4 regions of the Rhizobium sp. Leaf311 genome follow, and region 1 is predicted to be linked to each of the others. Evidence: riboswitches for the same ligand, from Rfam matches in the RefSeq annotation. Region 1 holds a riboswitch; each other region holds the start of a gene.
What was found. Region 1 has a riboswitch for cobalamin ahead of bluB (5,6-dimethylbenzimidazole synthase). Riboswitches for the same ligand answer to the same signal wherever they lie in the genome.
Positions count from the first base shown of each region.

Region 2: another riboswitch for cobalamin. It lies ahead of ASF69_RS00205 (ABC transporter substrate-binding protein); the one in region 1 lies ahead of bluB (5,6-dimethylbenzimidazole synthase).
Region 3: another riboswitch for cobalamin. It lies ahead of ASF69_RS15955 (DUF1636 family protein); the one in region 1 lies ahead of bluB (5,6-dimethylbenzimidazole synthase).
Region 4: another riboswitch for cobalamin. It lies ahead of ASF69_RS08115 (CbtB domain-containing protein); the one in region 1 lies ahead of bluB (5,6-dimethylbenzimidazole synthase).

Region 1 covers NZ_LMNZ01000020.1:472,317-480,264, reverse strand. The annotation lists gene ASF69_RS19085 (SDR family oxidoreductase) at 1-617, shown strand, start outside; gene ASF69_RS19080 (response regulator) at 793-1,170, shown strand; gene ASF69_RS19075 (response regulator) at 1,300-2,133, shown strand; gene ASF69_RS19070 (carboxymuconolactone decarboxylase family protein) at 2,140-2,745, opposite strand; gene ASF69_RS19065 (phospholipase D family protein) at 2,818-4,374, opposite strand; gene ASF69_RS19060 (hypothetical protein) at 4,416-4,604, opposite strand; cobalamin riboswitch at 4,704-4,884, shown strand; gene bluB (5,6-dimethylbenzimidazole synthase) at 4,955-5,641, shown strand; gene ASF69_RS19050 (DUF2865 domain-containing protein) at 5,649-6,755, opposite strand; gene ASF69_RS19045 (NADP-dependent malic enzyme) at 6,905-7,948, opposite strand, start outside.
Region 2 covers NZ_LMNZ01000001.1:47,178-55,125, forward strand. The annotation lists gene ASF69_RS00190 (amino acid permease) at 1-597, shown strand, start outside; gene ASF69_RS00195 (asparaginase) at 594-1,556, shown strand; gene ASF69_RS00200 (glucose/quinate/shikimate family membrane-bound PQQ-dependent dehydrogenase) at 1,621-3,960, shown strand; cobalamin riboswitch at 4,096-4,327, shown strand; gene ASF69_RS00205 (ABC transporter substrate-binding protein) at 4,515-5,546, shown strand; gene ASF69_RS00210 (iron ABC transporter permease) at 5,549-6,568, shown strand; gene ASF69_RS00215 (ABC transporter ATP-binding protein) at 6,565-7,362, shown strand; gene ASF69_RS00220 (pseudoazurin) at 7,355-7,801, shown strand.
Region 3 covers NZ_LMNZ01000018.1:51,252-59,199, forward strand. The annotation lists gene ASF69_RS15930 (MBL fold metallo-hydrolase) at 1-321, shown strand, start outside; gene cobD (threonine-phosphate decarboxylase CobD) at 318-1,370, opposite strand; gene cbiB (adenosylcobinamide-phosphate synthase CbiB) at 1,369-2,334, shown strand; gene ASF69_RS15945 (cobyric acid synthase) at 2,321-3,778, opposite strand; gene cobO (cob(I)yrinic acid a,c-diamide adenosyltransferase) at 3,783-4,400, opposite strand; cobalamin riboswitch at 4,507-4,716, shown strand; gene ASF69_RS15955 (DUF1636 family protein) at 4,835-5,254, shown strand; gene cobW (cobalamin biosynthesis protein CobW) at 5,251-6,285, shown strand; gene cobN (cobaltochelatase subunit CobN) at 6,289-7,948, shown strand, end outside.
Region 4 covers NZ_LMNZ01000004.1:487,912-495,859, reverse strand. The annotation lists gene ASF69_RS08125 (hypothetical protein) at 533-856, opposite strand; gene ASF69_RS08120 (CbtA family protein) at 858-1,604, opposite strand; gene ASF69_RS08115 (CbtB domain-containing protein) at 1,618-1,800, opposite strand; cobalamin riboswitch at 1,947-2,204, opposite strand; gene ASF69_RS08110 (cytochrome c) at 2,234-3,151, opposite strand; gene ASF69_RS08105 (cytochrome c) at 3,228-3,659, opposite strand; gene ASF69_RS08100 (LysE family translocator) at 3,840-4,475, opposite strand; gene ASF69_RS08095 (metallophosphoesterase) at 4,645-5,490, opposite strand; gene ASF69_RS08090 (superoxide dismutase) at 5,587-6,189, opposite strand; gene ASF69_RS08085 (hypothetical protein) at 6,412-6,744, shown strand; gene ASF69_RS08080 (GNAT family N-acetyltransferase) at 6,754-7,296, opposite strand; gene ASF69_RS08075 (LysR family transcriptional regulator) at 7,396-7,948, shown strand, end outside.

The DNA of each region.
Region 1 (7,948 bases):
AGGTCGCCATTCTCTCATCGTCCGGCATGGGCGAGGCCCTGGCAAAGGAGCTTGGCGGCATTGGCGTGACCGGCTCCAACCAGTCCACCGACGATCTGCAGAAGCTGGTTGATATGACGCAGCAAACCTTCGGCCGCATCGATGTTCTCGTAAACAGCGCGGGTCATGGTCCGCGCGCGCCCATTCTCGAAATTAGCGACGAGCAGTGGCATACCGGCTTGGACGTGTATCTGATGAACGTTATCCGCCCGACGCGCATCGTTACACCAGTGATGGTCGAGCAGAAAGCTGGCACCATCATCAACATTTCTACGGCATGGGCATTTGAGCCAAGCGAGATGTTTCCCACGTCCGCCGTTTTTCGCGCCGGCCTTGCGGCCTACACGAAAATCTTCTCCGACAAATATGCGCCCGACAATGTGCGGATGAACAACGTGCTGCCCGGCTGGATCGACAGTTTGCCCGCAACCGAGCAGCGGCGCGAGATGGTGCCCATGCAGCGTTATGGCAGAAGTGAAGAGATAGCGGCAACGGTCGCATTCCTCGCCTCTGACGGCGCGGGTTATATTACTGGCCAGAACCTGCGTGTTGATGGCGGGCTAACCCGTTCTGTCTAAATGAAATTCCCGTAAATGTTGAAATTTTTACGTCCATCTCGGCTGGCTTTTGATGGGCCGGGAAGCCTGTTTCCACAGCTATTGAAGGAACAAGCACCCTATCGGCACGTTGTTCAATCCAAGGGTTAAGGGTTCGAAGAACTCGACGCTCGGATGTGGAAGCAGGTGACTTGATATGGGACAGAGTAATCCATTCGCCAAACAGGTGGTGCTGGTCGTTGAAGACGACCCGCTCTTACGGATGATGGCCGTCGACATGGTCGAGGATGCCGGTTTCAACGCCATCGAAGCCTGCGGTGCAGACGAGGCTGTCGAGATTTTGGAGCATCGCTCGGATGTAGACGTCCTGTTTACCGACGTGGATATGCCCGGGAGCATGAATGGCGTAGCGCTTGCCAACTGGGCAAGGGCGACAGACATGCCACTTGGCATAGTCCTCACCTCCGGGCACCATCGTCCAGACGACGACGCGCTTCCACCGCGGAGCGTCTTCTTTTCGAAGCCTTACGATTTTCAGAAAGTGGTAGATACGCTAAAGCGCATGACGCTCTAATGTTCACTTAAGCTAAAAAGAGCTTTGAAAATCAGTAACCATAGTTGCGACACACGGGTCGCAATTAATTATTCCGAAAATACTGTCCCATATAGTGCGTCCAAACAATTGAGGTGTTTTGGGGGCACTATGAATTTTTTGGGTATCACAGGTATGCAGTATTCAGGCGTACCGTTTGACGAAACGAGAATACTGCTGGCTGAAGACTCGAATGTCTTTACCCAGATGATTGGTGCCCGCCTGAAAGAGTTGCTTGGACTCTCAGTCGAAATCTGCAGGAACTTTGAAGAGCTGCAGGAGTGTTACGAACATTCCACCGAACCTGTTACTCTCGCGATCTCTAATATTAATCTGCCTGGTGCAGAAAATGGCGAAGCGCTCGAATATCTCATTGATCTCTCGATCCCGACAATCGTTTTCACAAGTACCTTCCATGAGGATACGCGCGAGAAGCTCATCACCAAGGAAGTTGTCGACTACATCCTGAAAGACAACGTCTTTGCCGTCGACATGCTGACGGAATCGGTTTGCCGCTTCCTGACAAACCACCGCCACCACGTTCTTATCGTCGATGATAGCCCGACCGCACGCGCGCTTCTTTCAAGCCGCCTGAAGCGGTATAACTTCCGAGTCAGCCTTGCTGAGAGCGGTGCCAAGGCTCTGGACATTCTCAAGAACAACAAGGATATCGGTTTGGTCGTTACCGACTATAACATGCCCGATATCGACGGATTTGAGCTCACACGCCGTATTCGCACCATGCGCGGGTCTCATGAGCTGCGCATTATCGGCGTTTCTTCGTCTACGAACCGCCTGTTGTCCGCGCGCTTCCTGAAAGCTGGCGGTAACGACTTTATGCTGCGGCCCTTCATCGAAGAAGAGTTCTATTGCCGCGTCAACCAGAACCTGGACACGCTGGTACAGATCCAGGCTGCGAAGTTGCTTGGCAAAAAAGCTGCCTGATCGCCATTAGGGTAGGGCAGCTTCTGCGGGCTGCTCTACCGGACGACCTAGTGCCAGTTTCTGGGCAAGCTGAGGTCCAAGCTTTTCGACGTAGGCCGGGTCCGGTTGGGTGCCCAACGCGTCCAGTGTTTTTGAAAAGAAACAACGGGCTGCCGCTGCTGCGACAATGTCAAAGATTTCGGCGTCTGTCAGCGCGTGCGTCTTGAGCGCATCGATATCCGCCTGGGTGATCGATGTTGCATCATGGACGACCTTCGACGCAAATATCATGATTGCGCGCTCCTGTTCATCCAGTGGCGCGTTTTCTGCATTTGAAATGATGCCAACCAGTTCGTCTTCTGTAGCGCCTTCCCGAGCCAGAACAGAGGCGTGTGCCAACATGCAGTAAGAGGACCGCAGTTCCCGCGCTGCTGCCAGTGTGATCAACTCATAGCGGCGCGGCTCGATATTGCCTCGAAGGCTGACAAGAAGCGCACTCCAGCTTTCCATAACCTCCGGTCGATGGCCGAAAGCCCGGTACATATTGGGCAAGTAGCCGTAGGTTTCTTCCGCGTTCCTGTACATTTCAGCCGTTTTGCGGCTGGTTTTCGGCTCTGGCGGCGTGATGAACATGTGACTCTCCTGCATTTCCATATTTCTAAAATGCGTGAGCGCGAAATTCGATCAGTTGTTCGCAAGCTTTTTTCAAAGCTGTGATTCAAGCGGAAGAAAGCCCATGATGCCGGCAAGTACACGACGGCTGACGCTGGCATATGGCTCGTATCGATAATGTTGCGGCTTGCCTCGAACAAGGCCGGTCCATCTGAGGTTGTTGCGTTCGTCCAGAGCAAGCTCGAAACTCATTTCGCGGCTTGTTTCTTCCTTGAAGATTTCGTCCATTTCCCGAACCAGTTCTTCGGACGAAAAAAGAACACCCATTTCGGTGTTGAGAGACATCGACCGGGGATCGAAATTCAGAGACCCGATAAATCCGGTCCCACCATCACGGGTAAAGGCTTTCGTATGAAGGCTTGCCTGACCCGAGCCCCGCAAGGAGAAGGACTTATGGTCATCTGCGAGCAAGCGAAGCTCATGCAGCTTGATGCCATTGACCAAGAGCGGACGCCTGTATCGTGAATAGCCTGCATGTACTGCCGCGACATCGGTTGCGGCAAGCGAGTTGGTGAGAACGCTGACCGAAACCCCGCTTGCAGACAGGCGCGAAAGCGTTTCCACACCCTTCTGCCCCGGTATGAAATAGGGCGATGTTATCTTGAGCTTATGCTTCGTCTCTTCCATCAAAGGCAGAAGCGTTTCCATGAGAAAGTTGCGACCGGTGCGTCGCTTTCCGGCTGCTTTTTCAGGCGGGTCGGCGACCACTTGCGCATTGTCCACCCAATGAAGATTATCGGCCCTCAGGAAGTTACCGGAATGGTGCTGGCTTTCCACCTGTGCAAGATAGGGCGAAGCGGCGTCGCCTGAGGCGAGTACATCCATGCGGCGCCGAAGTTTTGCGAGTTTGTTTGGCCTTCTTGCAAGAAGGGACCGAACAGGCACGGCAACGGCACTGTTCCAGTAGTCGTCGAAGATTTCCTCTGCCTGCGCAACGCATTCTCCGTGCGCGATAACATCGAAATCGCGGAAATTCGCGCTCTCGGCGGCGTCGAAATAGGCATCTCCAATGTTTCGCCCTCCGACAATCAAAACCCGACCATCTGCAATCCAGGCCTTGTTGTGCATACGTCGGTTGACGGAACGGAAACGCATGAGAAGCTCGAGCCCTCGGCGAATGACGTTCTCCCGTGCCTTTGTCGGGTTGAAGAGGCGCAGTTCGATGTTGGGGTGGCTATCTATGGCATGGAAGGCCCTGTCCGATATGGAGACACCCAAGTCATCCAGAAGCAGGCGAACACGAACACCGCGGTCCGCTGCAGCGATCACCTCGCGCATCACCAGCTGTCCGGTGAGGTCGGCGTTCCACATATAGTACATGAGATCAAGGCTGCGCCCTGCGGCGCGCGCGCTGCCAACGCGTACAGCAAATGCACCAAGATTGGATTGTATCAGGGAGATGGCGCTAGGTTCGGCATGGGCCGAACTGAGGTTGATCCAGTGCCGGTCGAGCGGTGTGGCATCGTCTGATTTCGGCAGGGCCGTAGAAGCAATCTTCGTAATGATCTTGTCACGATGGCGGGATGCCAGCGCAAGGCCAGCGAAAATTGCCAGGACGATCAACACTGCAAACAATGTTACGGCACTCACAGCGATCGTTTTATCCGCCCTATCGTAAAGACTTAAAGGTCTTAGTGGATCTCAATATTCCGCTTGTCAGCTTCCTGCTTGATGATGTCTTCAACCAGCTGGCGTTTCAATGAAGGGTCGCCCAACAAATAGTCGTCTGCAAGCTCGAAGATCGATTTTGGACGTTCCATGCGGCTCAACGTATCGAGGTCCGAACCAATCTGCTGCCTAAGTTCGTTGTAATCGTCCATCGTCTTACTCCATTTGCCTATAGAATGCACAGGTGGGCAGCACGGTTCCGCCATCTGCGAAATCGGCCACCAGCGGCTTGCATCTCGAACTCATGGCTTGCATAAGCGCTCGCATCAGGTGCCCGCGCGACGCGGGAGAATCGGGAACACGGTGAAAATCCGTGACGTGCCCAACGCTGTAAGGCCGAGGCATATTTCCAAATGCCACTAAAGTTTCGGGAAGGCGGAAATGTGCTGAAGAAGCCGAGTCAGAAGACCGGCCTGATACCATGGACCGAAGCGCAAGGACGGCGCCACGTTGTTAATTGGCAGGCGTTAAGCGCTATGCCATGCATTGTTGGGGAATGACGATGCCGACGGACGAACAGAAGCAGGCACTCAGGCCTGTTTGTAAATTTTCGCAGGACGAGGTCGACGCCGTCTATCGTGCCATACATGAGCGCCGGGACGTTCGCGATCAGTTCCTGCCTGACCCATTGCCGGCTGATCTTATTGAGAGACTGCTTGGCGCCGCTCACGCTGCTCCCTCGGTCGGGTTCATGCAGCCGTGGAACTTCACACTGGTAACCGACGCGGCGACGAAAGAGCGTGCTTGGGAGGCGTTTTCTCGCGCCAATGCAGAAGCGGCCAATATGTTCGAGGGTGAGAAGCAGGCGCTTTATCGCAGTCTCAAGCTCGAAGGCATTCGCAAGGCCCCGCTCTCGATCTGCGTGACCTGTGATCCTACACGCGGCGGCGACGTCGTTCTGGGGCGCACACACAATCCCCGCATGGATGTCTATTCCACAGTCTGTGCCGTGCAAAACCTGTGGCTGGCCGCAAGGGCGGAAGGTATCGGGGTTGGCTGGGTCAGCATCTTCCACGATGCGGACATCCGGGACATCCTCGGCATTCCCGACCATATTGAAATCGTCGCGTGGCTCTGTCTGGGCCGGGTCGACATGCTCTATCAGGAGCCGGAACTTGCGGTCAAAGGCTGGCGTCAGCGGCTGCCTATTGAAGAGCTGGTGTTCCGCGACAGGTGGGGAAGGTCTTAGCTGGCCATCACTGCTGTTGTGGCTGCGCACCCTTCAAAGCTGGATTTTTCAGATCGATTCGGCTTTGCTCCTCCGGCAGAAACTGTGGTCCAACCATGCGGACCTTGTTCTTCGCCGGATCATAATCTCGCTCGGGAATGGGCGAAGCCGTCTGTTTTTGCGGCTCTTGCGCAGGTTTTGCCGACTCTTCGTTGCCCTTCGGCTTGATCGTTGTGATGCTGGACTGATTTTGCAGCGCTGTGGACTGGGGCGCCTGATCCTGCTTCTTCTCATCATTCTGATAGGCCGCCATGTTGCAGCTGCAGGACGGTGACCTTTCGGAAGTGGGCTTGTCTCGATAGGCGAAAGCTGTCGGCATCGAAGAGTAGGGTTGGCCAGTCTTGGCAGAGACCATGTCGGAACTTTCCTGGCCCTCAAGCGCGTGATAAAAAAGTTCCGTCTGGGTGCCTGGACACATTCGCTCGCATTGCGCTGCCTGCGAGCGGAAATCCAGCGGCGTTGCGTTGGATGCGATGGGGAAAAATGCGCCGTCGCAGGTTCTCACGCATAACGTTCTAAGCCTACCTTGCATGGGCATATCGGGGTTCGGCCCATAATCGGAATAGCCGGGTTGCTCAAACGGATCACCCGGGCCGCGCATGTCAGGGTCCTGTGGCGGGTCGATGGTGGTGATCGATGGTGCCTGCTCGTCAAGACAGCCTTGCGCATCCAGAGCCGCCATAATTTGCTGTCGGTTGTTGCTGCCGCTGTTCTGCCGCCGTTCGGCAAGCATTCTGTCACGCTCCTGCGTGATCATTTCCCGGTCTTCCTGCGCCTGAACGAGCGCATCGCCGATCTCTGCGCAGAGTTCGGCATTTGGATTTCCGTAGACAATGACACTGCCTGACGAGCAGCCGTAGCCGCGCATATCATTCCTGATCCGGCGAATGAGGATATTCTGCTGCGCCAGCGCGTTCGCATATCTGCGCACCTCAGCAGTGTTGCCGATGGCCTGCCTTGGCTGCTCCAGCTGCGCGCGCAGGGAATCGCAGACGGGATCTGCCTGAGCCGAAAACGGCACGGCGAACATCAGCGTAAGCAAGGTACCAATCGCTCGGCGGCGGCGCGGGGTCAATGATACGTCCGTCTTCCTGGCCCGCCTTATGCGAGCCATCTTCTGTCGTGGGTCGCCCGCGCAATACGGACGACGCTGTTTAGCTGATGGTAACATAATGCTGCATCGCAGTGCGGCAAGCCGCACCTCAAAATTATGTTAACTCTGGCTTACTCCGACGGATTGGAGGCTTGCACCACCGCAAGGGCAGCCATGTTGACCACGCCGCGTGATGTCACTGTTGGTGACAGGATGTGGACGGGCAGGGCGGAACCAAGAAGAATCGGGCCGACATGCAAGCCTTCTGTCATGGTGCGCACAACGCCGAGCGTGATGTTTGCCGAGTCGAGGTTCGGGAACACCAGCAAATTGGCCTCGCCCGACAGGGAGCTGTTTGGCATGGCGCGCTTGCGAAGGGTCTCCGACAGGGCAGAGCCACCCTGCATTTCACCATCGATTTCCAGTTCCGGCGCAGCCTGACGTACCAGCTGAAGGGCGCGGCGCATCTTGCGGGCACTTTCGGAATCACGCGAACCGAAGTTCGAATGGCTTGCCAGTGCAATCTTCGGCGTGATGCCGAAGCGCTTGATTTCCTTGGACGACAGGATCGCCAGTTCAGCGATGTCTTCCGACGTCGGTTCGTAATTGACGAAGGTGTCCGTAAGGAACAGCGCACCCTGCTGTGTGATCAGCAGGCTGAGGCCGCCAAATGTATGTGCGCCTTCCTGTTTGCCGATGATCTGATTGACGTCGCGCAGATGTCTGTCGAAACGGCCTTCCAGACCGCAGATCAATGCGTCTGCCTCACCGCGCTTGACCGAGAGAGCGCCGATGACCGTACTGTTGGTACGAACGATTGTGCGAGCAGCTTCCGGGTTGATGCCGGCGCGGCCGACGAGCGCGAAATAGTCATCGACATAGTCGCGGTAGCGCGGATCGTCTTCCGGATTGACGACGGCAAAGTCCGTATTTGGCCGAATGCGAAGACCGAACCGCTTCAGACGGGTTTCGATGATCTGCGGACGACCGATGAGGATCGGTATTCCAGTACCTTCTTCGAGCAACACCTGGGCAGCACGCAGCACGCGTTCGTCTTCGCCTTCCGCAAAGATGATCCGCTTTTTCTCGGCGGTCTTCGCCAGGTTGAAGATCGGCTTCATGATAAAGCCGGAGCGCCAGACAAAGCGGTTCAGCTGATCGAGATAGGCGTCAAA
Region 2 (7,948 bases), on a different contig from region 1:
ACCTTCTTCGGCTCTATCGGCATCGAAGGCGCAGATATCATCATGAACCTGGTCGTTCTGACGGCCGTTTTGTCTTCGCTCAATGCCGGGCTTTATTCCACCGGACGCATCCTGCATTCGATGGCGGTTTCCGGCTCGGCGCCTGCGGCTCTCGCCAAGATGAACAAGGCGGGCGTGCCCTATGGCGGCATTGCAGTGACGGCTGTCGTGACCGTCATCGGCGTCATTCTCAACGCCATCGTGCCTTCCGCCGCCTTCGAAATTGCCCTCAATGTAGCGGCACTCGGCATCATTTGCGCGTGGGGTGCCATCGTGTTATGCCAACTCAAGCTGTGGCACCTGGCCCGGCGGGGGGAAATGAAACGTCCGGATTTCAGAATGATTGGCGCGCCCTATACCGGGCTTCTTACGCTTGTCTTTCTCTTCGCTGTGTTGGTACTGATGGCGCTTGATTATCCGGCAGGCACATGGACCGTGGGTTCGCTCATCGTCATCGTGCCCGCTCTTGTTGCAGGGTGGTATCTGTTGCGCAATCGCATACATGAGCTGGCGAAGGCAGACACGTTAGGAAGCGCAGCCGCGCGGGGACAGAAGTGAGCATTGTTGAATCGAAATTGCTGGTGGCTGTCATAGCCACCGGCGGCACCATTGCCAGCAAACGCGATGAGAGCGGTGCCGCAAAGCCTAGTCTTTCAGGCGAAAATCTTATTTCCGGCCTTTCCGATGCCGATGTTGCGGTCAAGCCGGTCGAGCTGATGGCGAAGGATTCGTCCAGCCTGACCATCAAGGACATGCAGGACATCAGCGATGCCGTGGGGCGGGAACTTGCCGACCCGGCAGTGTCAGGCGTCGTCATTCTCCATGGTACGGATGCAATGGAAGAGAGCGCTCTGCTCGTGCATCTGCAGCATGGCCTGAGCAAGCCGGTCGTCTTTACCGGCGCGCAATTTACCGCCGATCATCCGCAGGCCGATGGGCCAGGCAATCTGTCGGCGGCCATCGCAGCGGCGGCTGATCCATCCAATACGCAGAAGGGTGTCCTTCTATGTTTTGGAGGCAGGCTGCTGCCCGTGTGGGGGCTCTACAAACGTTCTGCCGACGAGCGGGATGCCTTCGATCTTTCCGGGCAACCCGGCTGCCTGAAAAGCCCCGGCTTTTCGGCCAGCGTCAGTGATATCAGGGTCGATATCGTTGCCATCTATCCCGGCTGCGACGCGATCCATATCGATGCGAGCCTGGCTGCGGGCGCCAAAGGCATCGTCCTTTCGGCGCTGGGTTCCGGCAATGCCAACGCACTGGTGGTGGATGCGGTCAGTCGCTGCGCCAGCCAGGGGGTTCCGGTCGTCGTTTCCAGCCGGGTTCCGGTTGGCGGGCTGGTGGCCGGTTATGGCGGCGGCGGCGGCGGTCACGATCTGGGAGAGGCGGGCGCCATCCACTGTCGCACCCTGCGGGCAGGGCAGGCCAGAATCCTTCTTGCCGCAATGATCGCGTCTTCGAAAAGCCGGGACGAGATGGTAGATGCGTTCAACGATTTCCAAAAAGTGGCGAAACCATGATTTTTTCAGGAACCTTTGTGGCCTGATGTCGTTTCACCGGCTGGGAGACCACCGGGGGCCTTTTATGGCAGTAACATCGACTGCAGTCGTCCTGACTCTTATTGGACTTGCAATTTTCGGCTTTGGTTCTCAGCTAATCATGCTGGGCGGAAGTTTTTATTACGCGTTGGCGGGCGTCGCATTTGTCGTGACGGCCGTCTTATTGTTTCAAAGAAACAAGGTGGCATTGCATTTCTATGCCGCTTTCGTTGTCGCAACTCTTCTCTGGGCCTTGTGGGAAGTCGGTTTTGACTGGTGGCAGCTGGGACCGCGTGGCGGTTTCATCATTGTCGTCGGCATGTGGCTGTTAATGCCCTGGATCAGAAAGCCGCTCGGCTTTACCAGCCCGACTGGCACGTCCTATGGCGCCAATGCGGTGCCTCTTCTGACCGCTGTTCTTGTGTCGGTCGGCGCTGCCGCCTTTGCGATGACGCAGGACCCGCATGACATGGAAGGCAACCTTCCGCAGGAGATCGTGACGGCTGCGCCTTCCTATGGCAATGCGGTGCCTGATAATGAATGGCATCAGTATGGACGCACCAATTACGGCCAGCGTTATTCGCCGCTTACGCAGATCACGGCAAACAATGTCGGTGAGCTCAAGGAAGCATGGCGCTATCAGACGGGCGATGTGAAACTGCCCGATGATGTGGGCGAGACTACCTATCAGGTGACTCCCTTAAAAGTCGGCAACTCGCTCTACCTGTGCACACCACACAACTGGGCCATCGCGATTGACGCGGCAACCGGCAAGGAAAAGTGGAAATACGATCCCAATGCCGGTCTGAACCCGGATCGCCAGCATCAGACATGCCGCGGTGTGACCTACTACGCCGAGCCTACGGCACAGGCTGGTTCGCCCTGCGCCACCCGCGTTTACCTGCCGACATCGGACGCGCGTCTCATTGCTCTGGATGCCGAAAACGGCCAGGTCTGCACAGGCTTTGCTGACCAGGGAACGCTGCATCTGGAAAGCGGCATGGAGCATAATCCGGCCGGATATTACTACTCCACATCCCCACCCGCCATTGCGGGCAACAAGATCATCATTGGTGGTGCCGTCAACGACAACTATTCGACACAGGAGCAATCCGGTGTCATCAGGGCGTTTGACGTCAATAGCGGCGCATTGATCTGGAACTGGGATTCGGGCAATCCTACCCAGACCCAACCGCTTCAGCCGGGCCAGACCTATACGACGAACTCGCCCAACAGCTGGTCGGTCTTCAGTGTCGATGAAGCGCTGGGGCTCGTCTACATCCCGCTCGGCAATCAGGTTCCCGACCAGCTTGGCATGGGCCGCAGCGCCAATGTCGAGAAATATTCGTCGTCCATCGTCGCGCTCGATGTAAACACCGGGCAGGATCGCTGGGTGCGCCAGACGGTGCACCACGACCTCTGGGACATGGACGTCCCGGCACAGCCAGTGTTGCTTGATATCACGAAGAAGGACGGCCAGACGGTTCCTGCCTTGGTTGGACCCACCAAGCAGGGCGACATCTACGTGCTCGACCGGCGCACTGGCGAGCCGATTCTTGCCGTGACCGAGGAGAAAGCGCCTGGCGGTGCCATCCCCGAGGATTTCAGCGCGCCGACCCAGCCGACATCGGCTCTGTCGTTCAAGCCGGATCCGCTGCAGGAAAGCAACATGTGGGGCGTCTCCATGTTCGATCAGCTGGCCTGCCGCATCAAGTTCCACCAGCTGAACTATGAGGGCCGCTATACGCCTCCATCGCTGAATGGAACGCTGGTTTACCCGGGTAATTTCGGGACGTTCAACTGGGGCAGCGTGGCGGTCGATCCGGAACGTCAGGTCATGTTCGGAATGCCGACCTACCTTGCCTTCACATCGCAGCTCGTGCCTCGCAGCGAGATTCCCCCGCGCGGCCAGGATGAAAAGGGGAGCGAACAGGGCCTGAACCGCAATGATGGCGCTCCTTACGGCGTGCTGATGGGCCCGTTCCTCGGACCGCTCGGAATTCCTTGCCAGGCTCCACCATGGGGCTATGTGGCAGGCGCGGACCTCCGCACGGGCGACGTTGCCTACAAGCACAAGAACGGCACCGTCTATGACATGACGCCGCTGCCTCTGCCCTTCAAGGTCGGCGTGCCCGGCATCGGTGGACCGATGATTACCAAGGGTGGCGTGGCTTTCCTCGGTGCCGCCGTCGACAACTATCTGCGCGCCTATGATCTGACATCGGGCAAGCAACTGTGGGAGGGGCGGCTTCCTGCAGGCGGACAGGCAACGCCCATGACCTATGCCACGGATGACGGCAAGCAATATGTCGTCATGGTTGCCGGTGGGCATGGATCTGTCGGAACCAAGCCGGGTGACTATGTCATCGCCTACACGTTGCCCTGAAACGGCAAAAAAACCTCCATGATCGAAAGCCGGGAAGAGATTCCCGGCTTTTTTCATTGTCGAAGAAGAATTAGGCTTCTCAATTGAAATGTAATAACATAACAAAAAGCTCCGCTTGACGGCGGGTTTGGAATACGGCTATCTGGTCGCGACGGTTTCGAGCGAGCAATCGCAAGGAATAATAGGGAATACGGTGAGGGCTTTCGGGCCTGATGCCGTAGCTGCCCCCGCAACTGTGAGCGGATTGTCTAACCCTTTTGGCGCTGGTTTTTCTGGCGCCATGCCACTGCGAAGCAACATCGCGGGAAGGTCGGGTCAAGACGTCAATCCGTGAGCCAGGAGACCTGCCGTCATGTGTTCAATCCAATTCACGGGCGGGGATGCCCGGAACAGGAGATCATCGTGATTGTATCTTGCGCCTGCCGGCGCTCTATTCCTTTTGCCATGTCCCGGTTTCGGTTCGTCCTGACGCGCGTCGTTACGGATTGACGTTCAAACGTGTTGAATCATGTCTGCCTGGATGCGCAGACGCTGACGATCGGGGACTATCGAAAATGACATTCAATTTCAAAAGAGCCGTAAGCTCTGCGATTTTTGCTGCCGCCGCTTTTGGCATCTCTGCAAGCGGCGCCCTCGCTGCTGCGACCACCTATCCCTTGACGCTGAAGAATTGCGGCAGGGACGTTACCTTTACCCACGCGCCGCAACGCACGGTTTCCGTCGGCCAGAGCACCACGGAAATTCTCTATATGCTCGGCCTTGCCGACAAGGTCGTCGGAACAGCGGTCTGGATCGGCCCTGTCATCAAGGGCTATGAAGAGGCCAATGCGAAGATCGACCGTCTGGCGGACAATGATCCGAGTTTCGAAAGCGTTCTCGCCAAGAAGCCGGATCTGGTGACGGCGCAGTTCCAGTGGCATGTCGGCCCGGAAGGCGTGGTGGCAAAGCCGGAGCAGTTCGAGGAACTCAAGATCCCCGTCTATACATCGCCTGCCGATTGCGTCGGCAAGGACAATACCGGCGGCGGTGATGGCGTGCGTCATTCCGTCTTCACCATGGATCTGATCTATCAGGAAATCACCGATCTCGCGCAGATTTTCGATGTTCAGGACCGGGGCGAAAAGCTGGTGGCCGATCTGAAGGCCCGCGAAGAAACCGCACGCAAAAAGATTGCCTCCGTCGATGGCAAGCTCTCTGCCGTCTTCTGGTTCTCCAGCGCCGAGCTGGATATCGATTCCTATGTCGCAGGCAAAAATGGCGCGCCGGGCTACATCATGTCGGCGCTCGGCATCAAAAACGTCATCGACAGCGAAGAAGAGTGGCCAACCGTGGGCTGGGAAACCATCGCCAAGTCTCAGCCGTCGCTGGTGGTTGTCGGCAAGATGGACCGCAGACGCTTTCCGGCTGACGATGTTGTCGTCAAGGAGAAGTTCCTGAAGCAAGATCCGGTTACGAGCCTGATGCCTGCGGTCAGCCAAGGCCATGTCGTTGTCATGGATGCGCAGGCGATGAACCCGACAATCCGCACCATCGATGGCATAGAAGTTCTGGCCAATGCGGTCGTTCAACTTGGCCTTGCCAGGTAACCATGCGCGCTTGCTTCACCATCACCCGTGCCGTCCTGCTGGCGGCCGGGTTCCTGGGCCTTGCGCTCTGGCTTGGCGCAGCCATTGGCGAGACATCCATTTCCATGGATGTCGTCGCCAGAACGGTCGCCAATCGCGTCTTTCATGCGGATTATCCGCTGGATGCCATCGATGAGGGCATCATCTGGAACTATCGCCTCAGTCGGGCGGTGGTCGCGGCCTGTTGTGGCGCGGCACTAGCGGTATCAGGTGTCGTCCTGCAGGCGCTTTTGCGCAATCCGCTGGCCGATCCCTATATTCTCGGCATTTCGGCAGGTGCATCGATGGGTGCGGTCAGCGTTGCCATCATGGGTTTCGGGGCCGGGCTTTTGACCATGCCGCTCGGCGCGTTTCTGGGCGCACTTCTGGCCTTTACCCTCGTCAGCCTTCTGGCACTGCGTGCCGGGCGCGGCAATAGCGCGATCATTCTGGCCGGTGTGGCAGGGTCGCAGCTTTTCAACGCGCTCACATCCTTCATCGTGACCAAGGCCGCCAATGCCGAGCAGGCGCGTGGCATCATGTTCTGGCTGCTCGGCAATCTCTCAGGCGTTCGCTGGCCGGATGTCTGGCTGGCGCTGCCGGCGACCGTGCTCGGCCTTGCCATTTGCCTCTGGCATTCACGTGCGCTGGATGCCTTTACCTTCGGTTCGCAATCGGCGGCCTCTCTCGGCATTCCCGTTCGCCGCGTCTATATTGTTCTGGCGGGCATATCGGCGCTGATGACGGCGATCATGGTCAGCATCGTCGGCTCCATCGGCTTTATCGGGCTGGTCATCCCACATGCGGCCCGCATGATTGTCGGCGTCCGGCACGGTCGGCTGTTGCCCTTTGCCGCGCTTATCGGCGCAATCTTCATGATCGGTGCCGATATTGTGTCGCGAACCATGATACCGGGGCAGGTGCTGCCCATCGGTGTCATCACCGCCCTGTTCGGAGCGCCCGCATTCGCACTCATCCTGTGCCAGCGCCGGAGCACGCCATGATCCTTTCAGCACGAAATCTCCATTGGTCGGCGGGTGGCGTGGACATTGTCAGAAATGTCAGTCTCGATATCAGGCCCGGTGAGTTTCTCGGCATTGTCGGACCGAACGGCTCAGGTAAAACCAGCCTGATGTCCCTTCTTTGCGGAATCAGAAAACCTGGACAGGGTGAGGTCGCATTGGACGGCAAGGCAATCCAGAGCCTCAGCCGCAGAGATGTGGCCCGCTCCATCGCCTTTGTCGAGCAACAGGCCGAAACGCAGGAGCGGATTGATGCCCGTCAGGCCGTGGAGCTTGGCCGCACACCGCATATCGGCGCACTAACCCCTTGGTCGGCGCAGGATGATGCCATTGTGGATCAGGCATTGCGCGACGTGGATGCCGGGCATCTGGCCAAACGCATGTGGCACACCCTGTCAGGCGGGGAGCGGCAACGGCTTCACATCGCCCGGGCGCTTGCGCAAAAGCCCAATATCCTGCTTCTGGACGAGCCGACCAACCATCTCGACATCGGTCACCAGATTGCCCTTTTACATCTGGTGCGCAAACAGCGGCTGACCGTTGCCGCCGCCCTGCATGACCTCAACCATGCGGCCATGTTCTGTGATCGTGTTGCCGTGATGAAAGGCGGAGAACTTGTCGCGCTCGGCCCGCCATCCAGCATCTTTACGGCGGCTCTGATAGGCGACGTCTTCGGCGTGGAGGTGCTTGTCGAGCGGGGGGAGGGGGACATCTGCCACATCCGCTACCAGCCTCCTCGCGATAAAGATTTTATTCCAAGGATATCAGATGAATAGTCTCAAGACATTTTCCGCTGCCGCGCTTTTCTCCTGCCTTGCCATGTCTGCGGCGCTTGCCGAAACATTCGAAGTGAAGATGCTCAATCAGGGCGAAAAAGGTTCAATGGTCTTTGAACCGGATTTCGTGGCATTGAAGCCGGGTGACACGGTGCGGTTCATTCCCACCCACAAGAGCCACAATGTCGCGACCATCGAGGGCATGGTGCCGGAGGGCGCGACCGGCTTCAAGAGCAAGATCAACGAGGCATTCGAGATAGCCCTCGATCACCCCGGCTTTTATGGCATCAAATGCTCGCCGCATTACGGCATGGGCATGGTGATGCTGATCAAGGTCGGAGATGCTCAGCTTCCCGATAGCTACAAGGCGGTGGAGCATCCTGCCCGGGCAAAGCCGCGCTTCGATGCGCTGCTTGCCGCGGCAGAGGCAAAACCCTGAACGGCAGGTCGGCGCCTCGCGCGATGAGTTGAATATTTGGGGCCGTTTATCCCTTGAATTGGAGAGACGGCCTCCCACATCTCACTCAACCCGCTGGTCCGGGCCCCTCTGGTGAAAGTCTCGGCGCTTTCACGATGTCGGACCTTT
Region 3 (7,948 bases), on a different contig from region 1:
CATAGCGGCCTCAATTACCATGCGGCCCGCAAGAAGCACGGGGGCTTCCGCCTCGCCAATCTTCCATTCGGGGCTTACGAGCCGCGCTGGTTCATGAAAGGCCAGCATCAGAACCCATCTGAAGCCGTGGAAGGCATGAAGATCTGCGGCGCCGCCTATGCCTGTGGCCACCATTGGGGTACGGTTCAGCTGACCGACGAAGCGATCGATGCGCCTGTTGTCGCCCTGAAAGCTGCCTTGAGCGAACACGGCGTAGCACCAGACCGCTTCCGCCCCATGCGACCGGGCGAAGTCTTCGACGTACCGCTGGAACAGGCTTAAGCCCGAATTTCCTCACCGGCCTCAAAGCTGTAGAGCGCAGTCCCCAGTCGCAGCCATTCATCTTCGGTTCCGGGCAGACCAAATCGAATATCGCCCGGTCTTTCGTCAAAGATGCGGGTCAGTATCCCGTGTTGTGCGAGATGGCGGAAGAGATTCGGCGCGCGCTCGTTACGGACAAGAGTAAACAGGGGCGTTCCGCCGACCACGGCCAGACCGGCACGGCGCAAAGCATCGTTCAGCCGCTCGGCGTCTTGTCTCAACCGGCCTCTCATGACATTTTTCCACTCATCATCGGCAAGGGCTTGCGTTGCAATGTGCAGAGCGGGACCCGAAACGGCCCAGGGGCCAAGTCTTGCTTCCAGTTCCGCGGCAAGATTTGGATGCGCCACCGCAAAACCGAGCCTTATACCGGCCATGCCATAAAATTTTCCGAAAGACCTGAGGACAACGAGCCCCTCTGAAGCCACATCGCTACCGAGACTTTCACCGCAACCCGTCTCGATAAAGGCTTCATCAACGACGAGAAGGCCACCCTTTTCGCGCATTATGCCTGCCAGTGACAGAAGCTTCGATCTCTCCGTCACATGACCATCGGGATTGTTCGGATTGATGACGACGGCATAGTCGCAGGCTTGAAGATCCTCGACGGCTAAGACTTCCGTGACGGGCAATCCCGCCATACGCGCGGTGCGGGCATGTTCCGCGTAGGCGGGAGACAAAACGGCACCTCGCCTTGCGCCACGCTCCAGGGCCAGTTGCGCGAGAAGCGGCATCAGCATCTGCGTGCCGGGAGCCGCTACCACATGGGCGGGAGAAGGTGCCGCAAAGGCCCTTGCCGCGACCTCTTTCAAAGCATCGAGAGCACAGGGTTCCGGCAGGCGGGCAAAGACGCTGGCAGGAATGGGCGAATGCGGATAGGAATGAGGGCTGATCCCGGTGGAAAGATCGATCCATGGCTCTGGCGCATCAGGAAAAAGCTGGCGCGCACGTCCCAGATCGCCACCGTGCCGGATCGCCGATTGCGCTCTGTCTGGTACCGTCTCGCTCATGTTTTTCGCTCTCGCTTTTCTGTCCCTGCTGATCGAACGCCTAGTCGGCTACCCGGATTGGCTGTTTCAACGCATCGGTCATCCAGTCACCTGGATCGGTTCGCTTATCGCCCTCCTCGACAAAAAATGGAACCGGCAGGACGATTCATTTTTGCGTCGCAAGGCGATGGGTCTGGCGGCACTGGCCATATTTCTTGGCCTCACGCTTTTGATCGCCCTTGGCCTGCAATCCCTTCTCCTTGCTCTTCCCTTCGGTCTGATCCTTGTCGCACTGCTTGGTGCATCTTTGCCGGCACAGAAGAGCCTGGAGCAGCATGTCGAGGCAGTCGCGACCGCGCTTGAGCGGGAGGGCGTGACGGGAGGGCGAAAAGCGGTTTCGATGATTGTTGGCCGCGACCCGGAAAAACTGGATGAAGCGGCAGTCTGCCGCGCCGCAATCGAGAGTCTGGCGGAAAACTTTTCCGACGGTATCGTGGCGCCGTCTCTCTGGCTTGGCTTATTGGGCCTTCCAGGCGGCGCAGGCTACAAGGCAATCAACACCGCCGACAGCATGATTGGCCATCGATCACCACGCCACGAGGCGTTTGGCTGGGCGTCGGCACGGCTGGATGACCTCGTAAACCTGCCAGCCTCCCGCCTGACCGGACTGCTCTTCGTGCTGGCGGCCTGCTTTATCAAGGAAGCATCCCCCCGCAGAGCCTTGCGCGCGATTTTCCGCGACGCTCACCATCACCGGTCCCCCAATGCCGGCTGGCCCGAAGCGGCAATGGCAGGCGCGCTGGGTTTTGCGCTCGCGGGGCCACGCTCCTATGGCGGGCAGATGATCGAGGCCCGTTTCATGGGAGAAGGCGGGCGGCGTGATTTGAATGCGGCAGATATCCGAAGAGCAATACGGCTGGCACGGATCGCTGATGCCATGCTCATCGCCTTTTTCGGCCTGCTTGCGCTTGCTATCGCGCCATAGACAGAAGCATGTCCAGATCCAGATGACGCTCCATGTGGTCGGCCAAGCGATCAAGCACGGCATCGACCTGTTCCTCGTAGTTCAGAAGAGAGGATGATGCGCCCAAGCGTTCCAGCCATGCGCTGCGCTGGCCATCATCGGCAAAAAGACCGTGGACATATGTCCCGAAAACACGCCCATCCGCCGAGAACGCCCCATCCTCATGGTTTTCAATAGTCGCGAACGGGCGACTACGGTCTGGACCGGTGGTCACTCCGACATGCATTTCATATCCGACAAAGGACTTGCCGTCGAAGCTCTGGCCCGCGACGGAAACCAGCCTCTTGTCACCCGTCAGAACGGTGTCGACATCAAGCAGGCCCAGTCCCTCAACGGTCGATGGCATGCCTTCTACCCCCTCTGGGTCAGAGATGGTTTTGCCAAGCATCTGATAGCCACCGCAAAGGCCAAGCACATAACCACCCCGGCGCACATGCGCCTTGATATCCACATCAAGGCCCGCCGCTTCCAACGCATTCAGATCGGCAATCGTGGATTTGGATCCGCAGAGCAAAACCATGGCGCAATCCGGCGGAATGACGTCTCCCCGTCGCACCCTGACAAGCTCGACATCCGGCTCGGCATCGAGCGGATCGAGATCATCGAAGTTGGAAATATGGGGCAGAACCGGTACCGCAATCCTGATTTTTGCACCGATTTTACGATGGCCTGGCCCGACCAATCCCAGAGCGTCTTCAGCTGGCAGGCGGCTCGCATCATCGAAGTGCGGCAAAAGACCAACCGCTTTCCAGCCGGTCATGTCCGCGATCATGCGCATCCCTTCGTCAAACAGGCTCGCGTCTCCGCGAAAGCGGTTGACGATGAAGCCCTTGATCATGGCTGCGTCATCGGCGGCAAGAACCGTGCGTGTGCCGACAAGACTTGCGATGACCCCTCCGCGATCAATATCGCCGATGAGAATGACCGGTGCGTTCGCAGCCCGGGCAAAGCCCATATTGGCGATATCATTGGCCCGCAGATTGATCTCCGAGGCACTGCCCGCCCCTTCGACCAGAACGAGGTCTGCCTTGCTTTTGAGGTGATTAAAACTATACAGCACATGCCCCATGAGAGAAGCCTTCATGTGCTGGTAGTCGGCTGCCTTTGCGCTGCCGATGACCTTTCCCTGCACCACGATCTGCGCACCGGTCTCGCTTTGCGGTTTCAAAAGAACCGGGTTCATATGGACCGACAGCGCCACACCGGCCGCACGCGCCTGCAAGGCCTGCGCCCGACCGATCTCTCCACCATCCTCGGTCACTGCGGCATTGTTCGACATGTTCTGGGGCTTGAACGGCATGACGGAAAGACCCCGGCGCGTGAAGGCGCGCGCCAATCCTGCGACCATCAACGACTTTCCGACATCCGAGCCGGTCCCCTGAAACATCAAGACACGCGCTGCCATGGATTTAGAACTCGATGCCGGACTGAGCTTTGACACCCGCCTTGAAGTGATGCTTCACCAACGTCATCTCTGTGACCATGTCGGCAGCGTCGAGAAGCGGCTGTTTGGCGTTTCGCCCGGTCACCACAACATGCAAGCCAGGCCGGCGAGCCTGCAGCGTTTCCACGACTTCCTCGAGAGAGAGATAGTCATAGCGCAGTGCGATATTAAGCTCATCGAGAACCACAAGACCGATCGTCTCATCGGCCATGAAAAGCTTTGCCTCCTCCCACGCTTTTGAAGCGGCGGCAACATCACGCTTGAGATCCTGCGTGTCCCAGGTGAAGCCTTCGCCCATCGTGCGCCATGCGACACGATCGCCGAACAGGGCCAGCGCCTGCTGCTCTCCCGTTGACCAGGCGCCCTTGATGAACTGGACGACACCGACGCGACGGCCCGTCCCCAGCATACGCAGGGCCAGTCCGAAGGCTGCCGTGGACTTGCCCTTCCCCGGCCCGGTATGGACCATCAGCAGACCTTTTTCGATGGTCTTTTCCGAAACCTCCGCATCCTGCACGGCCTTTCGATTGACCATCTTGGCGCGGTGCCTTTCGGCTTCGCTGTCGCTGATATCACGGGTCATGCAGGTCGATCCTTACAGGCATTTTTGGTTTTCGAAGCGGCGACTATACCCAAAACGTCCCGCCGGGCAATGACGCGCGCCATTGACACAAAAGCATGGCAGGGCATAAGGGTTAAGCACTGACGGTCTTTTTCCGGCAACGGGAAAAGCTAAGAGGGAACACGGTGTAACCCGCTTTGCGGATAAATCCGTGGCTGCCCCCGCAACTGTAAGCGGTGAGCCCACGCTGGAAGCCACTGGACGAAATGTCCGGGAAGGCAGCGAAAGGGCGCTGAAGCCGCAAGCCAGGAGACCTGCCGTTTCAGGAAAAACGTCTGCCGGGCGGGGTGCTCCGGTCAGTCGGTTGTTCGGGCCTGGCTGCGCGTCTTCGCGTGCCATTTTCGATTTCCGCACCCCGAGACCATTGTGAAGGCGCGGAAAGCAGACCCTTGGATATGACAGCAACAGTACCCAGCCTGACGGACGTGACGGATAAGAGCAAGGCTCAAGGCGTTGTCGTGTTTGTCTGCCGCAGTTGCCGCGCGGAGGCCGATCCGACCGCAGAACCACGCGCCGGGGCAACGCTTGCACAGACCGTTTCGGCTCTTGGCAAGGACGAAGGCGTGACCGTGCGCAGCGTCAATTGCCTTGCAAACTGCAAGCGCGGCCTGAGCGCTGCGATCCGCACCCAGGACGGCTGGTCCTACATTTTCGGTGGCCTCGCACAGGACGATGCCGCAGATCTTTTGGTCGGCGCCCGCCTGCTGGAAAACGCGCCGGACGGGCTCATGCCCTGGCGTGGACGGCCCGACAGTTTGAAGCGCGGCATGGTTGCCCGCATTCCCGCTTTGCATCACACCGAGGAGACACCATGACCACGCTCAATCGCGTTCCCTGCACCATCGTTACCGGCTTTCTGGGCGCGGGCAAGACCACATTGCTGAGAGGTCTTCTCGAAAAGCTGGAAGGCAAGCGACTGGCCATCATCGTCAACGAGTTCGGCGATGTCGGCATCGACGGAGAGATTCTCAAGGGTTGCGGCATCGAAAGCTGCCCGGAAGAAAACATTGTGGAGCTGGCGAATGGCTGCATCTGCTGCACGGTTGCGGACGACTTTCAGCCAGCGCTGGAACAGATTCTCAGCCGTGAGCCGCGCGTCGAGCATATTCTGATCGAGACATCCGGTCTTGCTTTGCCCAAGCCGCTCGTACAGGCATTTCAGTGGCCCGCGATCAAAAGTCGCGTGACCGTCGATGCTGTTGTAGCCGTGGCCGATGGTGCAGCTCTTGCCGAAGGCATGGTGTCGCACGATCTCGAAGCCCTTGCTGCCCAGCGCCAGAATGATGAGGCCCTGGACCATGACGATCCGGTCGAGGAAGTATTCGAGGACCAGATCGCCTGTGCCGACCTCATCGTTCTCACCAAGGGCGACCTTCTGGATGCCGAAGGTCTGGAGCGCGCCAAGGCCCATATCAACGCCCATCTGCCAAAAGCTGCGAAGATTGTTGTCGCCTCCAATGGCGCCATCGATCCAGCCGTGCTGATCGGCCTCGGACTTGCCGTCGAAGACGACATCGAGAACCGCCACACCCATCACGACGAAGAAGAGGACCACGATCACGACGAGTTCGACAGCTTTGTCGTGGAGCTTGACGCCGTGAGCGACCCGGACGCCCTTGCAGAGCGTATCTCGCAAACGGCAGCCTCCGAAAACGTTCTGCGCATCAAGGGCTTTGTCGACGTTTCGGCAAAACCGATGCGGCTTCAGGTTCAAGCGGTTGGCTCAAGGGTCAATCACTATTTCGACCGCCCCTGGGCCGCTGGAGAGGTTCGTCGCAGCCGTCTCGTCGTCATCGGCGAGAAGGGTCTGGACCGTGCAAAGATCGAGCGGATGCTGGCGGCCTGATCCATGCACATTCTCGCCACCACATCCTCGTCCCTGGACGATCTGGCAGAGCCGGTTGATCTCAACCTCGGCCGGGCAGATGTGGTGGTGCTGTCATTTTCAGCCAGCGACCTCGGTGGGCTTGAACGCGCATGGCAGCGGACAACGGACGGATCGGTTTCGCTTGTTTCAGCGAATCTGACCGATCTTCGTCACCCGATGTCAGTCGATCTCTGGATCGAAAAGACGGCGGAACATGCCAAACTGATCCTTATCCGGATCCTCGGCGGCGCTGACCGCTGGCGATACGGGGTCGAAGAGGTTTCGCGCATGGCAAAGCGGCGAGGCATCAAGCTCGTTCTTTTGCCGGGCGAATGCTCCGAACGCGATGAAAAGCTGGAAGCGGCGTCCACGGTCGATTTGCCGACGCTGTCTTCCATTCTTTCCTTCTTCCGCGAGGGAGGCCCCGAAAACATGGACAGGGCCGCCCGGGGTCTTGCGACTTTTTCAAAAGGCGAATGGCCTGACCTTTCTGCAGAACCGCTGCCAAAAACCGGGTTCTACAGGCCCGGACAAGGCGTCGTCGAGCTTGAACAAGCACGGACAGGCTTTGCTGCGGACGCGCCGCTCGTACCTGTCCTTTTCTATCGCTCGATGCTGATGGCAGGTGACGTTGCACCCATCGACACCCTTTACGAAGCGCTGCATCAGCGCGGAATTTCACCGCTTCCAATCTTCGTCTCCGGCCTGAAAGACGAAGACGCGATCCATTTTTTGACCGAGACACTAAGCCGGTTAAATCCATCGGCGATGGTGACAGCCACATCTTTCGCAAGCCAGTCTGATGCTTCAGGCATGACGCTTTTCGACAGGCTGGGCGTCGCTACATTCCAGGTCATCATGGCCACCACGCAGCGATTGGGCTGGGCCGAAAATATGCGCGGCCTCAACCCATCCGACCTTGCCATGCATGTGGTCCTGCCGGAACTGGATGGTCGCATCCTCTCCGGCGCGATTTCCTTCAAGCAGCCAGACCCCGCCGGTGGACGTGGCCTTGTCCACACGCCGGAAATGGACCGTGTCGCGCAGGTCGCCGATCGTCTCTGCGCATTCTTGAGGCTCAAGAACACGCCACCGCGCAAGCGTCGCCTCGTCATACTCATGCCAGATTATCCCGGTGCAGCACCTGGACGCACCGGTTACGCCGTCGGGCTCGACGTGCCACAAAGCGTATTGGAAATGCTGCACGATCTGCGTGACGCAGGCTACGCTGTCGACGACATTCCCGCCTCGGCTCGGGCGCTGATGGACCGGATCGAAACCGAGACCGCGCGTTTCGGACTTCGCGAATACGCAAGCTTCAGAACAACATTGCCGGAAGCTGCCAATTCGGCCCTGAGCCAGACATGGGGCGAGGCTGACCATGATGAGGCGGTAGAAGACGACGCCTTCCGGTTTCGTGCTGCGCAGTTTGGGTCCGTGGTGGTTGCGCTCGCTCCGGATCGCGGCCGCAACGCAGACCGACGCGTCGATTACCATGATCCCGCCTTGCCGCCGCGCCATGCACTTGTCGCTTTCGGCGCCTGGATGCGGCTTCATCTGGATGCTCACGCCGTCATCCATGTCGGTGCTCACGGCACATTGGAATGGTTGCCCGGGAAGACCGTGGCGCTGTCGGAGAGCT
Region 4 (7,948 bases), on a different contig from region 1:
GAGACTCTTTTCAGACACAAGACGACGTCCGTCTGATCAAGCGCTTCCCCTCAGCCCAAAGACTTGGGCTGGCTGGATTCCGGCTCAAGGCCGGAATGACGGAAGGTAAAAGGGAATGCCTGAAGTCAAAGAAAATCGCAGGCGGAACCAACAACAAGTCTCCCCCGCCGATACGCCAACAGCACCCACCCCAGCACACCCCAGCCCACCCCAGCAATCCCCACCCGCCACCACACACCGCCGTCACCCCGGACTTGATCCGGGGTCCAGCGATCCGACGTCCGTCGGATCAAAAGACTCTCTTCAGCCACAACACGACGTCCCTTCGGTCAAGAAACTCTCCCCAGCCAAAAGACGACATCCGTCTGATAAAGCGCCTGCTCCCAGCCCAAAGACTTGGGCCTGGCTGGCTTCCGGCTGAAGGCCGGGATGACGGGGTGGGTGAGATGTCCGGTGGGACAAAGCGGGTAAGCCCCGCCCGCCACGTCAGACTTGAGGCATCCCGCCCGCCGCAACTGCGGTAAAAACAGTCCTAGCGATCCAGAACGCGGCAAAGGCGGGCGGGACTGGTGGTGGCCTGTGGGGTTATGGCGCGGCGCAGGTCGCGGCTGTTGATGTGCAGGCTGCGGTCGGCGGGCAGAGCGAGGCGGGTGATTTTGGTGGTGGCGGCGCTGAGGAATGCGGCTTTGTTTGCCGTGAAATAGGCAAGGCAGGCGTCTCGTTGCGGCTCGACTGCCAGAAGCGCCCGGAAGGCCAGCCGGTGCATGACGCAGCGGCCTGCATGGTTGGGGACAGGGAAACTCAGCGCATCGAGCCCATCGCTCCATTCGGCGTCGTCATTTCCCTGCCCTGTCATTCTACCGTGCCGCCTCGAACCGCTTGAGGAAAAGGCCGCTGAGAGCGCCGAGAATAAGCCAGAAGACAAAGCTTGTGACGGTGGCCAGCACCACGAAGCGGCGTTCCAGCGGCAGGGGCGCCAGCGCATGTTCGCCCTCCGGCGGCAGCGGTGCGCCGATGATGTGCGGTGCCGCAATCAGCGCCACGGCGAGAATGGCGGCCCATGGTTCTGCGCGCTTGAAGGCCAGCAGCGCAAGCCCGCTTGCCGTGGCGGCAACGGTGCCCACCCACCACATCTGGCGTGCGCCGAGTTCGGCTGCCGGGCTGCCGGGCAGCTCTGGCGGCAGGCCGATCATGGGGGCCAGCATGACGGCGGCAAAGCCCGCAAGGCCCCAGAACAGGCCCTCACGCCAGCCATTTGCCGGGCCGCGCAAGGAAATCAGAGCGGTCAGCACCAGCGCATAGCCGATGGCCGTCAGCACATTGGCAGCGATGGTATAGGCATTGCGCTCGAACCCATCTGCCGGAGCCCAGGCTTCGGCATCGTGGTGATGGTCCGAAGGCGTTGCGGCGTCGTGGTGGTGATCTGCGGGTGCTGCTGCGGCATCATGTCCGTGGACATGCGCGGCCTCGCCACCGGCATTTTCGAAGGTTTCAGCCTGCAGAATAAGCGGTGTGGTGCCGATTGCCTGCATGGCGCTGACGGCCAGACCGGCAATCAGCCCAACCAGAACGGCGGTAAAAACGATGTTACGGAAAAAAGGCATGTCTCGTCTCCCCTCAATGGCAAGGGAAGGCGTTTGCATGGCGCGTATCATGCGCGGCATTGTGCACGGCCTCGACATGCGAAAAGCCGACGAAACCGACGATGAACAGGCCGAGTGCGGCGGCTGTCAGCGCCTGCGCGATTTTTGCTGTGGTTGACGATACGGCCGATGAAGCCGTGTTTTGCTGTATGGACATGGTGACCCTCTCATGTGCGGCCGGGCCATTGCTGATCAAAGCCCACAACCGCATTCAACATTCACCACGGGGAAAGAGACACATGGTTTTAAAGGCGGGAATACCCGACCTGCCAACCGTGCTTACCCGGACACCCCGCCGGTATTGACGACACTTCATGTGATGGCAGGTCTCCTGGCTTGCGGGTCACAACCTTGAAAACACCTTCCCGATCCTCCTGGTCCGCATCGTATTTTACGAGATCGAAAACGATTTCGCGTCGATGCGCCAGATCAGTGGCTTTTGTTTTCAGGCTCTCCGCTCACAGTTGCGGGGGCAGCCACGAATCAAGGTTTTCACACCCCTATCGTGTTCCCTTTTCACTTTCCGGGCGAACCGGAAAGACCATCACACAACCGTTATCCGGCGATCGGGCGCTCGAGTCAATGGGCAATTACCGCGCGGGCACGGCCTTGAGATAGGCCGCGATGGCATCACGGTCTTCCGCTGTCAGACGCGCCATGTTCTGCTGCACCTTGACCATGGAGCCACCGGCGCTGTCGAAGTCCGGCGTAAAGCCGGTTTCGAGATAGCTGGCAATATCGGCCCGTGTCCATGAACCGATGGTATCGGAGCCCGGGGTGATATCGGGAATACGTCCCTCGCCTTCCGGGTTTGGTCCGCCGGCAAGCCACTGGTCTTTCAGGAAACCGCCCAGCGCATCGCGCGGGGTGTGGCATTCGCCGCAATGGCCGGGACCCTCCACCAGATATTGCCCGCGAACGACCTGCGCGTCGGCATTGGCGATCTGCACCCTTGGCTGACCCTTGTCGAAATAGAGGAACTTCCAGCCACCCAGGCTCAGGCGAATGTTGAAGGGAAATGGCAGGTCATGCGCCGGTGCATCATTGGTGCTGGCGGGCAATGTTTTCAGATAGGCGAAGAGATCGTTGATATCCTGCGGCGTCATCCGCGCGTAGGACGCATAGGGGAAGGATGGGTAGAGATGCTCACCATCCTTGCCAACACCGCGCGTCATCGCATCGCCGAATTGCGCCACCGTCCAGCCGCCGATGCCATGCTGAGGGTCGGACGAAATATTGGGCATGTGGAAGGTTCCGAACGGGCTTGGCAGCGCCTGCCCGCCGGACAGTGTCTTCAAAGCGTCTCCGGTCGCATCCGGGGCGGCATGACAGCTTGCGCAACCGCCTGCCCAGAAAAGAGTTTCGCCATTGGCAAGGTTGGGCTCGCCCAGATTGGCCCAGTGGCTTGGCGGTTGACGCTGCGGCGCGGTGACCCACATGAAAACGCCGAACCCGGCAATGCCAGCAACAACGACGCCACCCGCCAGCTTCGTCCAGATGGAAGCCATTGCCTTCTCCGCTCCACTCAAAAATTCAAAATGCAAAAAGGCCCGCCGGTTGAGTGGCGGACCTGATGGGCGTGTATTACTTCTTCAGGCGGTAGGTCTGGTGGCAGCTGCTGCAATCGGCGCCCAGCGTCTTCAGGGCCGCGCCAACGCTTGCCTGGTCTGTCGGCAACTGTGCCAGAACCATATCTGCATCCGAACCCAGCTTTTCTGACTTCGACTTGAAATCCGCAAAGTTCTGCCAGATGGCAGGTGCCGCAGCGCCGCCTTCGGAGCCAGCCGGGAACTGGTCCGGGAAGGCTTTCGCATTGGCGCTGATTGTCGTTACCGCTGTCTTGACGGTTTCTGCGTCATAGGGCTTTTCACCCTTGGCGATCGCGCCCAGCGCGCCCATGGCTCCGCCGATGCCCTTCATCAGGCCTTCGCGCTTTTCCATCTCGCCGGCTGCGGAAACCGCACCGGCGCAAAGACAGCCAATCATAATGGATGCGGCAATGGTTCTAAGCTTCATTATCTCTCTCTCCTGATCCGCACGAAGGCGGCATGTATGATCTATATGGTCACATAATGTTCATCGCAAAACCTCTGCACAGTTTTGCGACACGCGCAATGAACGCACAGGAAGATGCCCGTTTCAAATGGCAAAAAGAAGTCACATTCCGGTGATTTTTGAAGCGAAATCAGGCGTATATCAATGACTGACAATTCCTTCCCAAGCGGTGAAACCGGCAACCACGATCAGCAGCAGACCTGCGGCGCGGCCAATGAAAACCGTCACATGCGGTGAAGACACCAGCAAATCGCGGCTTTTGCCTGCCGTCATTGCCAGCGTGCCATAGACGGCAAGCTGCGTGGCCGCTGTCATCAACCCCATGATGACGCCCTGTATCCAGATGGGGCCAAAGGCAGGCTTGAGAAACTGCGGGTAGACGGCCATCATGAAGAGATAGGCTTTTGGATTGCTGAGACACGTGACAATACCGCGGCGGAACGCGCGCCAGGCGGATGCGCTGGCATCGGCCTCCCCCCCTTCGATGACGATGGAGCTGCGCACCAGTCCGAAGCCCACCCAGATCTTATAGGCCGCACCGAAGATGAGAAGCGGCTTGAACAGCACCGGAATGAGGCTTGCCAGCAGCCCCACGCCGATTGCGCCATAAAGCGAGTGAACGACCCCGCCCGCCACGATGCCCGACGTTGCCGCAAGGCCCGTCCGTTTTCCACCCGTCAGGGAACTGGCCAGAACAAACAGCATATCGACCCCGGGCAGGATGATGATGCCGAATAAAAGCGTGAAATAAAGCCAGAGATTTTCCGTGTAAGACATCTCGAATATTCCTGAAAATACAGCATTGGTCAAACATTGGATGTGCGATATCGCGTCGATAGCCATCCGTTTTTCCAGGAAATATCAAATGAATAAGTGTGGTCGATCCATCTCGCTGGCGATGCGTTTCAGCAAAGGCCGCACTGCCATCTTCTCAGAGGGCCAGTGTTCAGAAGATTAGCGTTCGGCTTTCTTCCCGCCCGAACCCGGTGATTTCGATGCGATTCTCGTAGACATCGGCAATGGCGAAGGTGTTTTCGTCGGGCGTATCCACCATGCCCTTGAAATTGACGAAATGCGTGTGGCCGAGCTGGCCGTAATTGCCGGTGTGGTTATGGCCGCAGAACCAGGCTTTCGCGCTTGGGTGAGCCGCAAGCAGAGACAGGATTTCCGGTGCGTCCCACATATTGTGAGCATTTTGCGGGTAGAGCGGATAGTGGCAGAACAGGATGGCATGTTCGCCTGCCGCATCTGCGGCGGTCAGGGTCTGATCGAGCCAGTTTAGCTGGTCCCGGCTGAAGGAAGCGTTCCACTCCTGCGCGTTGATGGCACCTGCCTCTTGCAGCGCGGCCAGACGTGCGCTGGCCAGTTCCCGGCGGGCATCGCCGGGCGGCGGTGCAAACAGGCTGACATCATTGCCATCAAGCACCACGAAGCGGACGCCGCCGACTTTGAAATCATACCATGGTGCAGGCATGTTCAGGCGGGCATGAATGCGATCCAGATATTCGGGCGCGACGGAAAAGTCGTGGTTGCCCGGCAACAGCACGCAGCGATGCTCAAGCGCATCATAGCAGCCCATGATAGCGTCGAAATTCTCCCATCCACGGTCGATGATATCGCCAAGCGTCACCACGAATTCAAGCTCGTGGGCATTGAATGTTTCAATGGCCTGCGAAAGCTTGCCTCGGCTTTCCGCATAATAACGGTTCATTTCCGGGCGGGCCGGAACATCGGCATATTGGGGATCGGCGACGACGCCGAAGGAGAAGAGTGGCTTGGATGTGTCTGTCATGATGCCCCCGCATAGGCCGGGCGAATGACACCCTTATGACAGAACGAAAACACCCGGCACATGGCCGGGCGTTTCCTGTTCTCGTATGCGAGACGCTTACTTGGAAGCGGCCTCGTAGCGCTCCAGAACGTAATCCCAGTTGATGAGATTATCGACGAAGGCTTCGAGGTACTTCGGACGCAGGTTGCGGTAGTCGATGTAGTAGGAATGTTCCCATACGTCGACGCCGAGGATCGGCTCTGCACCGTGAACCAGCGGGTTCTCGCCATTGGCGGTCTTGGAAATTTCGAGCTTGCCGTTCTTGACGGAAACCCAGGCCCAGCCGGAGCCGAACTGCGTTGTACCGGCTGCGACGAAATCGGACTTGAACTTGTCATAGCCGCCGAGGTCGGAGGCAAATGCCTGTTCCAGCTTGCCAGGCAGCTTGTTGCCGCCGCCGTCCTTCTTCATCCACTTCCAGAAATGGACGTGGTTGTAGTGCTGGGCAGCATTGTTGAACAGGCCGGCATTGGTGCCGAAGGACTTCTTGACCACTTCTTCCAGCGAAAGATCCGCAAGACCGGCTTCGGCCGCGAGCTTGTTGCCGTTGTCCACGTAGGCCTTGTGATGCTTGTCGTGGTGAAACTCAAGCGTTTCGCGCGACATGTAAGGCGCGAGCGCATCGTAATCGTAAGGCAGTTCGGGAAGTTCAAAGGCCATGGTTTTACTCCTTGTTGCAGCGGCGTGGCCGCTCCTTGAAACCTTGTGCGCGGACCATAAGAGCGGACGCCATCCGAGGCAACCTGTGAAATATCAAAATGTTCCGGCAAAAGAGAAAATTCCACCAATGCCTCTCGAAAAACATTTTTGACAGCAAGGCTGGCGTACCAAACACGAAAAATCCGTTCGATTTCCGGATGATGAAGCAGCAGGGAGATTTTCATGAAACGCATGGTTCTGGCCGCATGTCTCGCAAGCCTCGCCGCCTTGCCCGCCGCCGCATCGTCCGGCGATGCCTGGCAGGAATTTGCGGCCGACGTGCAGGCAAAATGTCTTGCCGCGTCGAAAGACCTGCTTCAGGATGCCAAGGCCGTGGTCGACCCGACCGGCAGCGAGCATTTCGGCCTGGCCATCATGACCGGCAAGGCAAAGGGCACAGATACAGCCGTCAGCCACATTTGCGTTTACGACAAGAAGAGCAAGGCCGTGGAACTGGGTAGCGAGCTGGCCGCAGATACGGTCAAGGTCGAAATGCCGGGCTCCACCAAGCCCTGACAGCGCGGGTCAGAAGCGGGGCGTGCTGTCCGCTTCACCCAGCGGGCGTTGCATGAGCACGATATCCAGCCAACGCCCGTGCTTCCAGCCGACCGACTTCAGCGTGCCGACCATGTCGAAACCGGCGGCACGGTGAACGCCGATCGAGGCTGCATTGTCTGAATCGCCGACGACGGCCACCATCTGGCGAAAGCCGCGCGATGTCGCATCCTCTATCAGAGCCAGCAACAGCGTCTTGCCGATCCCGAGACCCTTGCGGCCCGGATCGACATAGATCGAATCCTCGACGGTTGCGCCATAGGCTGGGCGTGCGCGGTGCGGCCCGGCATAGGCATAGCCCGCGACGGTGCCTTCCACTTCCGCAACGATATAGGAAAATCCACCCTCGACCAGCGCCCGTCTGCGCTCCAGCATGGTCTCTGCAGAAGGTGGCTCGATCTCGAAACTGGCGCTGCCGTGAAGGACCGCGTCGCGGTAGATTTCAGTAATGACGGAGATGTCGGCCTCCTCGCAGGGGCGGATCAAGACGGCAGGTTTTTGCTGGGAATGCATTTCAATGTCCTGGGAAAATCGTTGCACGCAGTTTGCATCAGACGGAAACCAAAATAAAGCTTATCCATCTTATGCAAACCATAAGGAATTCTTCGTTTCATGGATTTCGATCTCAAGCAGCTGCGCAGCTTTATCGACGTGGCGGATCTGGGAAGTTTTTCGGCTGCGGCGCAGAAGGTCGGCATGACGCAGCCCGCCATCAGCCTGCATGTCCGCTTGCTGGAAAAGCAGCTGGGCACACGGCTGATCGAGCGTGTCGGGCGGCGGGCGCAACCGACAACGGCGGGACGTGATCTTCTGGTCCATGCGCGACGCATTGCCGAGGATGTGGCGCAGGCCATGGAGGCGATTGCGCCCCATCGCAGTGGTGCCGCTGGCCGGCTGCGGATCGGCACCGGCGCAACGGCGCTGATCTACTTCCTGCCCGCCATTCTGGGCCAGATACGCCACGCCATGCCTGACATTGAGATCAAGGTTCAGACCGGCAACACGCCGGATATCCTGCGGTTTCTGGAGGACAATATGATCGATGCGGCTATCGTGACCCTGCCCGCCAGCGCGCGCAGCATCGACCTGCGCGACATCATCTGCGACGAGCTGGTGGCGATCTTTCCGCCGGACGCCCCCGTGCCGCGCGGAGATATCACCCCCG